One region of the Ensifer canadensis genome, then DNA from elsewhere that is predicted to be linked to it. Evidence: riboswitches for the same ligand, from Rfam matches in the RefSeq annotation. Region 1 holds a riboswitch; the other holds the start of a gene.

The links. A riboswitch is a leader RNA that binds a small molecule or an ion and turns the genes downstream of it on or off. The one in region 1 is predicted to bind S-adenosylmethionine.
Region 2: another riboswitch for S-adenosylmethionine. It lies ahead of metA (homoserine O-acetyltransferase MetA); the one in region 1 lies ahead of J3R84_RS00745 (O-succinylhomoserine sulfhydrylase).

Annotation. Positions count from the first base shown of each region.
Region 1 is NZ_CP083370.1:156,886-161,415, forward strand. Features, by position in the region: gene J3R84_RS00730 (Hsp33 family molecular chaperone) at 1-137, shown strand, start outside; gene apaG (Co2+/Mg2+ efflux facilitator ApaG/CorD) at 144-536, opposite strand; gene J3R84_RS00740 (CDP-alcohol phosphatidyltransferase family protein) at 648-1,262, shown strand; gene J3R84_RS00745 (O-succinylhomoserine sulfhydrylase) at 1,305-2,489, opposite strand; SAM riboswitch at 2,534-2,612, opposite strand; gene J3R84_RS00750 (2'-deoxycytidine 5'-triphosphate deaminase) at 2,687-3,784, shown strand; tRNA gene J3R84_RS00755 (tRNA-Gly) at 3,865-3,939, shown strand; gene J3R84_RS00760 (transporter substrate-binding domain-containing protein) at 4,125-4,530, shown strand, end outside.
Region 2 is NZ_CP083370.1:3,474,250-3,478,779, forward strand. Features, by position in the region: gene J3R84_RS16905 (RidA family protein) at 1-272, shown strand, start outside; gene J3R84_RS16910 (AAA family ATPase) at 394-1,233, shown strand; gene J3R84_RS16915 (NUDIX hydrolase) at 1,230-1,682, shown strand; SAM riboswitch at 1,875-1,952, shown strand; gene metA (homoserine O-acetyltransferase MetA) at 2,016-2,942, shown strand; gene J3R84_RS16925 (vWA domain-containing protein) at 2,957-4,141, shown strand; gene J3R84_RS16930 (aldose epimerase family protein) at 4,430-4,530, shown strand, end outside.

The DNA of each region.
Region 1 (4,530 bases):
AAAAGATCCGCTCGGTGCTCACCGGACTGCACGCCGACGATATCGAGAGCACCATCGAGGACGGCTTGATCAAGGTGACGTGCGAGTTCTGCTCGACCACCTATCGCTTCGAGGCAAGCGAGGTCCGCCAGCAGTAGGATGCCTCAATTCAGGGTTCGAACGAGCCCTGGTGAATCAAGCGAGAAGGCGGGGATTGCCACGTTGAAGTGTTCTCCGCCTTCCGATTCCATGCTGTAGTGGCCGAACATGACGCCGGACGGCGTATCGAGCGGGCATCCGGAGGAATATTCGTAGGTATCGCCGGGGTTCAGCAACGGTTGCTCTCCGATGACACCGGGCCCGCTGACTTCGTCCACCTGGCCGTTCTCGTCGGTAATATGCCAGTAGCGTGTCATCAGCCGAACCGACTCGGCCGAATGGTTGGCGATGACGATGCGGTAGCCCCAGACATAGCGGCTGTCATCCGGATCAGATTGCTCTTCCAGATAATAAGGCTCCACCGTAACTTCTATGTCGCGAGTGAGCGCGCGATACATGAGCAACACCTTGTTTCAAGTCTTTCAGGGTATTCTACAGCAAGATGGTTTCGTCAAGAATAACGGCAGGATTGCATGCGTCGGCGGCAAGTCTGCGGAAAGGCGAGGCCGATGCTTGATGGCGCGGTGAGAAAACATCTGGATCCGATACTGGATCGGCTCGGTGCAGCACTTGCCCGCGGGGGTGTCGGTGCCAATGCGGTCACGATCACCGGCCTCGCGCTCGGCCTCGTTGCCGCTGTCCTCATTGCCGGACAATACTACCTTGCCGCCGCCATTGTTATCGTCGTTAGCCGGCTTTGCGATGGACTTGATGGTGCGGTGGCACGCGCCACGCGCAAAACCGATTTCGGTGGTTTCCTCGACATCGTGCTCGACTTCGCCTTCTACGGTGCCATCCCGCTCGGCTTCATCGGCGCCGATCCGCAGGCCAACGGTCTTGTCGGCGGTCTGCTGCTCTTCTCGTTCTACGTCAACGGATCGAGTTTTCTCGCCTATGCCATTATGGCCGAAAAGCGAGCGATGACGACGGATGTGCGGGGGGCAAAATCGCTCTACTTCACCACCGGGCTTGCCGAGGCGACGGAGACGATCGCCGCCTTCCTGGCCTTCTGCCTGTTCCCGACGTGGTTTCCGCTGCTGGCGGCGCTGTTTGCGGTCGTCTGCCTCTACACCGCGCTATCGCGCATTGTGCTCGCGCGAACGCGTTTTCGCGACGTCGAGTAGCGGCCGCCGCCGATCTCGGGGCGGCCGTCTTGTTCGTGGGTATCAGGCCTTGACGGTCTTCAGCGCGCGGGCGAAGTCCTCGACGATGTCGTCGCTGTCCTCGATACCGGCGGAGAAACGAACGGTGCCGGCGGAAATGCCGAGCTCGTCGCGAGCTTCGTCCGTCAGGTTCTTGTGCGTCGTCGTCGCCGGATGGGTGATCAGGCTTTTGGAATCGCCAAGATTATTGGAGATGCGGGCGATCTGCAGTGCGTTCTGCAGTGCGAAGGCCGCATCCTTGCCGCCCTTGAGTTCGAAGGCGACAAGGGTCGAACCGCCGGTCATCTGCTTGGCGATGATGTCGGCCTGCGGATGGTCCGCGCGGCCGGGGTAGATCACCTTGGCGATCTGCGGCTGCTCGGCGAGGAAGTCGGCGACGCGACGGGCGTTTTCGGTCTGCTGCTTGACGCGCAGCGGCAGCGTCTCGATGCCCTTCAGCAACGTCCAGGCGTTGAACGGCGACATCGCCGGGCCGGTGTGGCGGAAGTAGTCATGCAGATGCTCGTTGATCCAGTCCTTGTCGGACAGAACCACGCCACCGAGGCACCGGCCCTGGCCGTCGATATGCTTGGTGGCGGAATAGACGACGATATGCGCGCCGAGTTCCAGCGGCTTCTGGAACAGCGGCGTGGCGAAGACGTTGTCGACCACGACCTTGGCGCCGATCTGGTTGGCGAGCCGAGAAACGCCTGAAATGTCGATCACTTCCAGCGTCGGGTTGGTCGGGCTTTCCAGGAAGAAGACCTTGGTGTTCTTCTGGATCGCCTTTTCCCAGTTCGCGAGATCGCGTCCGTCGACCAGCGTGCATTCGATGCCGTATTTCGGGGCCAGCGTCTCGACCACCCAGCGGCAGGAGCCGAAGAGGGCGCGGGCGGCAACGATGTGGTCGCCGGCCTTCAGCTGGCATAAAATGGCGGCAGTGACGGCAGCCATGCCTGATGCCGTGGCGCGCGCGTCTTCGGCGCCTTCCAGCATGCACATGCGCTTTTCAAACATGTCGTTGGTAGGGCTGCCGTAACGGGCATAGATGAAGCCTTCGGTCTCGCCCTTGAAGCGTGCTTCCGCCGCCTCGGATGTCTCGTAGACGAAGCCCTGGGTGAGGAAGATCGCCTCGGACGTCTCGCCGTGCTGGGAGCGGGTCGTTCCGCCGTGGACGAGTTGGGTTGCCGGGCGCCAGTTTTTGCTCATGTGACGATCACCTTCAAAAACAAAAAAACCGGCCGCGTGAAGGGCCGGTTTGAAACCCGGCCTTTTTAGCTACTTGTTTAACGTGGCTGCAAGCCGACCGGCCAAATCACCACGGGATAAAGCTCCAATACTGCTTGGGTGCGCTTGCGTCAATTCCTGGAGTTTGGTTTTGTCTCGCAACTGAAAAGAGGATCGAAATGGGCCGCGAGACTGGGATTTTGGCCGACCGCGCGATCGCCGCGCTGTTTGCGACCGGACGCTTGAAAAGCGAAAAGGCGCTGGATACCGATCAGATCCAGCCGGCAAGCCTCGACCTGCGCCTCGGCGCCAAGGCATTTCGCGTGCGCGCGAGCTTCATGCCGGGGCCGGCGCATCTCGTTGCCGACAAGCTCGACCGGCTGAAACTGCATGTCGTCGATCTCTCCGACGGCGCCGTGCTGGAAACCGGCTGCGTTTATATCGTGCCGCTGATGGAAAGCCTCGATCTGCCGGAGACCATGTCGGCTTCGGCAAATCCGAAGAGCTCGACCGGTCGCCTCGACATCTTCACCCGCGTCATCACCGATCGCGCCCAGGAGTTCGACAAGATCCCGGCTGGATATCGCGGACCGCTTTACCTCGAAATCAGCCCGCGCACCTTCCCGATCGTCGTGCGGCGCGGTTCGCGCCTGTCGCAGATCCGCTTCCGCACCGGCCAGTCGCTGCTCTCCGAGCAGGAACTGCTGGCGCTGCATGAAAGCGATATGCTGGTTGCGAGCGACAAGCCCAATGTCAGCGGCGGCGGGATCGCGCTCTCGATCGATCTCAAGGGTACGGGCCCGGACGGACTGATCGGCTACCGCGGCAAGCATCACACCGCGGTCGTCGATGTCGACAAGAAGGCGCAGCATGCCGTGTTCGACTTCTGGGAGCCGCTCTATAGCCGTGGCCGCGACGAGCTGATCCTCGATCCCGACGAATTCTACATCCTCGTTTCGCGCGAAGCTGTGCATGTTCCGCCGCTCTACGCTGCCGAGATGACGCCGTTCGATCCATTGGTCGGTGAATTCCGCGTGCATTATGCCGGCTTCTTCGATCCGGGCTTCGGCCATGCCTCTGCCGGCGGCAGCGGCAGCCGAGCGGTGCTCGAAGTCCGCAGCCACGAGGTTCCCTTCATCCTCGAGCATGGCCAGATCGTCGGCCGGCTGGTCTATGAACATATGCTGGAACGCCCGGAGGGACTTTACGGCCTCGGTCTTGGCTCCAACTATCAGGCTCAGGGTCTCAAGCTCTCCAAGCATTTCCACGCGGAGTAACAGAAAAAGTGCCGTTGCGCGGCAACGCGGCGCAACGGTCCTTGACAGATGCATGCGGTTGAGGAAGTTTCCGAAGCGCTGCGGGTGTAGTTCAGTGGTAGAACGCCAGCTTCCCAAGCTTGATGTCGTCGGTTCGATCCCGATCACCCGCTCCACTTTTTTCTTCAATGTCAGCCCATCGCGCTTTGAGCCGGCACTCCTGCGTGCGACGGCCCGAACCGTCGGACGCCGAAGCCAGTAGCCAGCCCGGTTCCATCCGGCTAATCTTGTCATCACCCATGAATCATCTGCGGCCGCGCTGGCCGTGCGGTACCACCAAGAGACGCGCTGGCCATTGCCCATGAAAATCCACCGACTGCTGGCTCTGTGCGTGTATCTGATGGCCGGTTCGCTTGCCGCCCAGCCCAGGGATCTGCCCAATCTGTTCGATGCGCGCGAGCGCATTGCCAAGCCGGATCTGACCGGCCTTGCGCGCCTACGGTTCCTGACCACGGTGGATTTCCCGCCGTTCAACTTCATCGACCAATCGGGCAAGCTTTCGGGCTTCCATGTCGACCTGGTGCGCGAGATCTGCCGCGAACTCGATATCGAAGCCAAATGCCAGATCCAGGCGGTCACCTATGCCGAGCTGCTCCCGGCGCTGGAAGAGGGACAGGGCGAGGCGGTCGCCGCCGGCATCTCCGTCAGTCCGGAACTGCGTCAGCGCTTCGGCTTCTCCAGGCCGTTCATACGGCTTCCTGCGCGCT
Region 2 (4,530 bases), 730 kb from region 1:
ACTACGCCACCATGACCATGCCGGAAACGGTGGAAGAGCAGGCGCACAATTGCCTGAAGACGATCGAGGGCGCGCTGAAAGAGGCGGGCTTCTCGCTCTTAGACGTGGTGCGCAATCACTACTACGTCACCGATGCCAGTTTCGCCGACCGGGTTTTTCCGATCTTCGGCGAGATGTTCGGCGAAATCCGCCCTGCCGCCACCATGATCGTCTGCGATCTCATCCGCCCGGAAATGCTGATCGAGATCGAGGTTACCGCCTTCCGCGGCTGACGTCTGACGGGTCGCAGCCAGCGGCAGTGACACCTGCACCGCTTATGCGCTACTGCAGAAGCATGACGACGGCCCTCGCCCGCAGGACCGTTTTCCGCATCACTATGACCGGAAGAAGCCCATGCAATTCGAAGGCACCGCCGACTATATCGCCGACAAGGACCTGATGATCGCCGTCAACGCCGCGATCCGGCTGGAACGGCCACTGCTCGTCAAGGGCGAGCCCGGCACCGGCAAGACCGAGCTTGCGCGGCAGGTTGCAGCTGCTCTGGGACTCGACCTGATCGAATGGAACGTCAAGTCGACGACCAAGGCGCAGCAGGGACTTTACGAATATGACGCCGTCTCGCGCCTGCGCGACAGCCAGCTCGGCGACGAGCGCGTCAACGACGTCAAGAACTACATCCGCAAGGGCAAGCTTTGGCAGGCCTTCGAGGCCGGGAAGCGTGTGGTGCTCTTGATCGACGAAATCGACAAGGCCGACATCGAGTTTCCGAACGACCTGCTGCAGGAACTCGACCGGATGGAGTTCCACGTCTACGAGACCAACGAGACGATCCACGCCCGCCAGCGGCCGATCGTCGTCATCACCTCCAACAACGAGAAGGAACTGCCGGACGCTTTTCTGCGCCGCTGCTTCTTCCACTATATCCGCTTTCCCGACGCAGACACGCTCGCCCGCATCGTCGAGGTGCACTATCCCGGCATCCGCAAGACGCTGCTTTCGGCAGCCCTTGCCGCCTTCTACGATATCCGCCAGGTGCCGGGGCTGAAGAAGAAGCCCTCGACCTCCGAAGCGCTCGACTGGATCCGCCTGCTCGTCGCCGACGAGATCGACCCGGCCGACCTGCGCGCCGATCCAAAGACCATGCTGCCGAAGCTGCACGGCGCGCTTCTCAAGAATGAGCAGGACGTCCACCTTTTCGAGCGCCTGGCCTTCATGGCACGCCGCGACGGATGAGACCGGACGCCAACAAGGTCCTGATCTACGCCACCTGGCGAGGGCATCTGCTCGTCTTCGACGAGCCGGACTTTCCCGATGTAGATCTGCAGGTCCCGGGCGGCACGATAGAACCGGGAGAAAGCCCTGAAGCGGCGGCCTTCCGCGAATTTGTCGAGGAGACCGGGCTGACGCCGCCGCCGGCATTATTGCCATTTAAAACGCAGGACTATCACTTCACGCAGAACGGCCGGAAAATCTGCCATCGCCGGCACTATTTCCATGGGCCGTTAGCCGGCGAACAAAAGGAACCCTGGCTGCACCGCGAAATGACGCCGGAGAGCGGTGGCCCGCCGATCCGCTTTCGCTTCTTCTGGCTCAGTCAGAGCGAGGCCGGCAAGCGGCTGGGATATGGCATGCAGAACGGTCTGGACTTGCTGCACCTAGCAACAGATTGCCCCTCACCCTAACCCTCTCCCCGCAAGCGGGGCGGGGGAACGCGGCGACCGCAACCTCATCACCTGCTGTAAGCCTGAAAGGGAGCCGAACGGCCGCGGCAATGTCCCTTCTCCCCGCCTGCGGGGAGAAGGTGGCGGCAGCCGGATGAGGGGCCAACCCACACGAATCGTTTTTCATTGACCCCCGCGGCCTTGCCGCGCTATCAAACAATCCGTGGTGATTTGGCCGGCCGGCTTGCAGCCACGTTAAACAAATCGCTAAAGGGCCGAGGAAACGTGGATTTTCCGAGGACCGGTCGCGATCAATCGCCGCCGGTTTTTTTGTATTGATCGAGTGGAAGCCCCATGCCCATCAAGATACCCGATACGCTGCCCGCATTCGAGACCCTCGCGACCGAGGGCGTGCGGGTGATGACCGAGACCGTGGCGATCCGTCAGGATATCCGCCCGCTCCAGATCGGGCTGCTGAACCTCATGCCGAACAAGGTCAAGACCGAGATCCAGATGGCGCGCCTCATCGGCGCCTCGCCGCTGCAGGTCGAGCTGTCGCTGATCCGCATCGGCGCGCACCGCGCGAAGAACACCTCCGAGGAACACCTGCTTGCCTTCTACGAGACCTGGGAGGAGGTGAAGGCCCGCAAGTTCGACGGCTTCATCATCACCGGCGCCCCGGTCGAAACGCTGGAATACGAGGACGTCACCTATTGGGACGAACTCAAGCGCATCCTCGACTGGACGACGACCAACGTGCATTCGACGCTGAACGTCTGCTGGGGCGCGATGGCGGCGATCTATCATTTCCATGGCGTGCCGAAATATCCGCTGAAGGAGAAGGCTTTCGGCGTCTACCGCCACCAGAACCTGCAGCCCTCCTCCGTCTATCTCAACGGCTTTTCCGACGATTTCGCCGTGCCGGTGTCGCGCTGGACCGAAGTGCGCCGCGCCGACATCGATGCGGTGCCCGACCTTGAGATCCTGATGGAATCGAAGGAGATGGGTGTGTGCCTCGTGCACGAGAAGAAGGGCAAGCGCCTCTACATGTTCAATCACGTAGAGTATGATTCCACTTCGCTATCGGACGAATATTTCCGGGATGTGGATGCGGGCGTACCGATCAAGATGCCGCATGACTACTTCCCGCACAATGATTCAACCCTGCCGCCGCAGAACCGCTGGCGCAGCCATGCGCATCTTTTCTTCGGCAACTGGATCAACGAGATGTACCAGACGACGCCCTACGAAATGGACCTGATCGGCAGGAACGAAAGCTAGGGCCGGAGCCGCGGATGTTCATCCCCTTCTTCCTCGAATTGAAGGCCGCGAAGATCCCGGTGACGCTCCGGGAATTCCTGTCCTTGATCGAGGGCATGGAGGCGGGCATTGCCACCTTCGATATCGAGGCGTTCTATTTTCTCGCACGCACGGCATTGGTGAAGGATGAGCGCCATATCGACCGCTTCGACGGCGTATTCCGGCATTGTTTTTCCGGCCTTGAGGCCATCAATCCGCCAGACGAGTTCGCGCAGGGTGAAATCCCCGAAGAGTGGTTGCGCAAGCTTGCCGAAAAATATCTGACCGAGGAAGAGAAGCGCCTGGTCGAAAGCCTTGGCGGCTTCGAGACCCTGATGGAGACCTTGCGCCAGCGGCTCAGCGAACAGGAAGGGCGCCACCAGGGCGGCGCCAAATGGATCGGCACCGCCGGCACCTCACCCTTCGGCGCCTATGGCTACAATCCCGAAGGTGTGCGCATCGGCCAGGACGGCTCGCGGCACCGGCGCGCGGTCAAGGTGTGGGACCGGCGCGAATTCAGGGATTACGACGACACGGTCGAACTCGGCACGCGCAACATCAAGGTGGCGCTCAAACGGCTCAGGCGCTGGGTGCGCCAGGGTGCTGCCGACGAACTCGACCTCTCCGGCACGATCCGCGCCACCGCCGAGCACGGCTATCTCGATGTCGTCACCCGGCCGGAACGGCGCAATGCTATCAAGCTCTTGATGTTCTTCGACGTCGGCGGTTCGATGGACGACCATATCCGCATCGTTGAGGAGCTGTTTTCGGCGGCACGCGGCGAATTCCGCCACATGGAGCACTTCTACTTCCACAATTGCGTCTACGAAGGCCTGTGGAAGGACAATCGCCGCCGGCGCGCCGACATCACCCGCACGGCGGAGCTGCTGCGCACCTTCGGCAGCGACTACCGCGCGATCTTCGTCGGCGACGCATCGATGAGCCCCTATGAGATCAGCCACCCCGGCGGTTCGGTCGAGCATTGGAACGACGAGGCCGGCGGGCTCTGGCTCTCGCGTATCGCCGCCCATTTTCCCCGGTCTATCTGGCTCAATCCGGTTGCCGAGCAGCATTGGGGCTACACTCAGTCGATCGGCATGATCAGGAGCCTCGTAGGCGGACGGATGTTTCCCTTGACGCTTGCCGGACTGCAGGACGCGACGAAACAACTATCACGCTGAATCTACCGCAGAAAATCTCGATTTCCGGTTGCCGATCCACCTGAAATGACGCAGGTTGCTTGTCGTGAGGACTGCATGTTTCCGTAAATCGTAGAGCATCCCGCTTTCAAGTGGAATCACTGAAAGCGGATAAGATGCTCTAGAATCAAAGTGCTAGAGCGTCCTTTGTGTGTTCATCTGAACGCACGGCGCTCTAGCCGATTTAAGGATACAACATGCAGCAGTTCTAGAGTGTACAGCGACCTTTGCGCGTCTGCTAAGACGCGCGGCGCTGTGGGGAGCCAGGCGATGGACAAGCATGCGGATACGGAAATCTTCGGACACCTGCCATCGGGTGAGCCGGTTCATCGTGTCGTACTCTCCGGTGGTGGCCTTACTGCCTATATCCT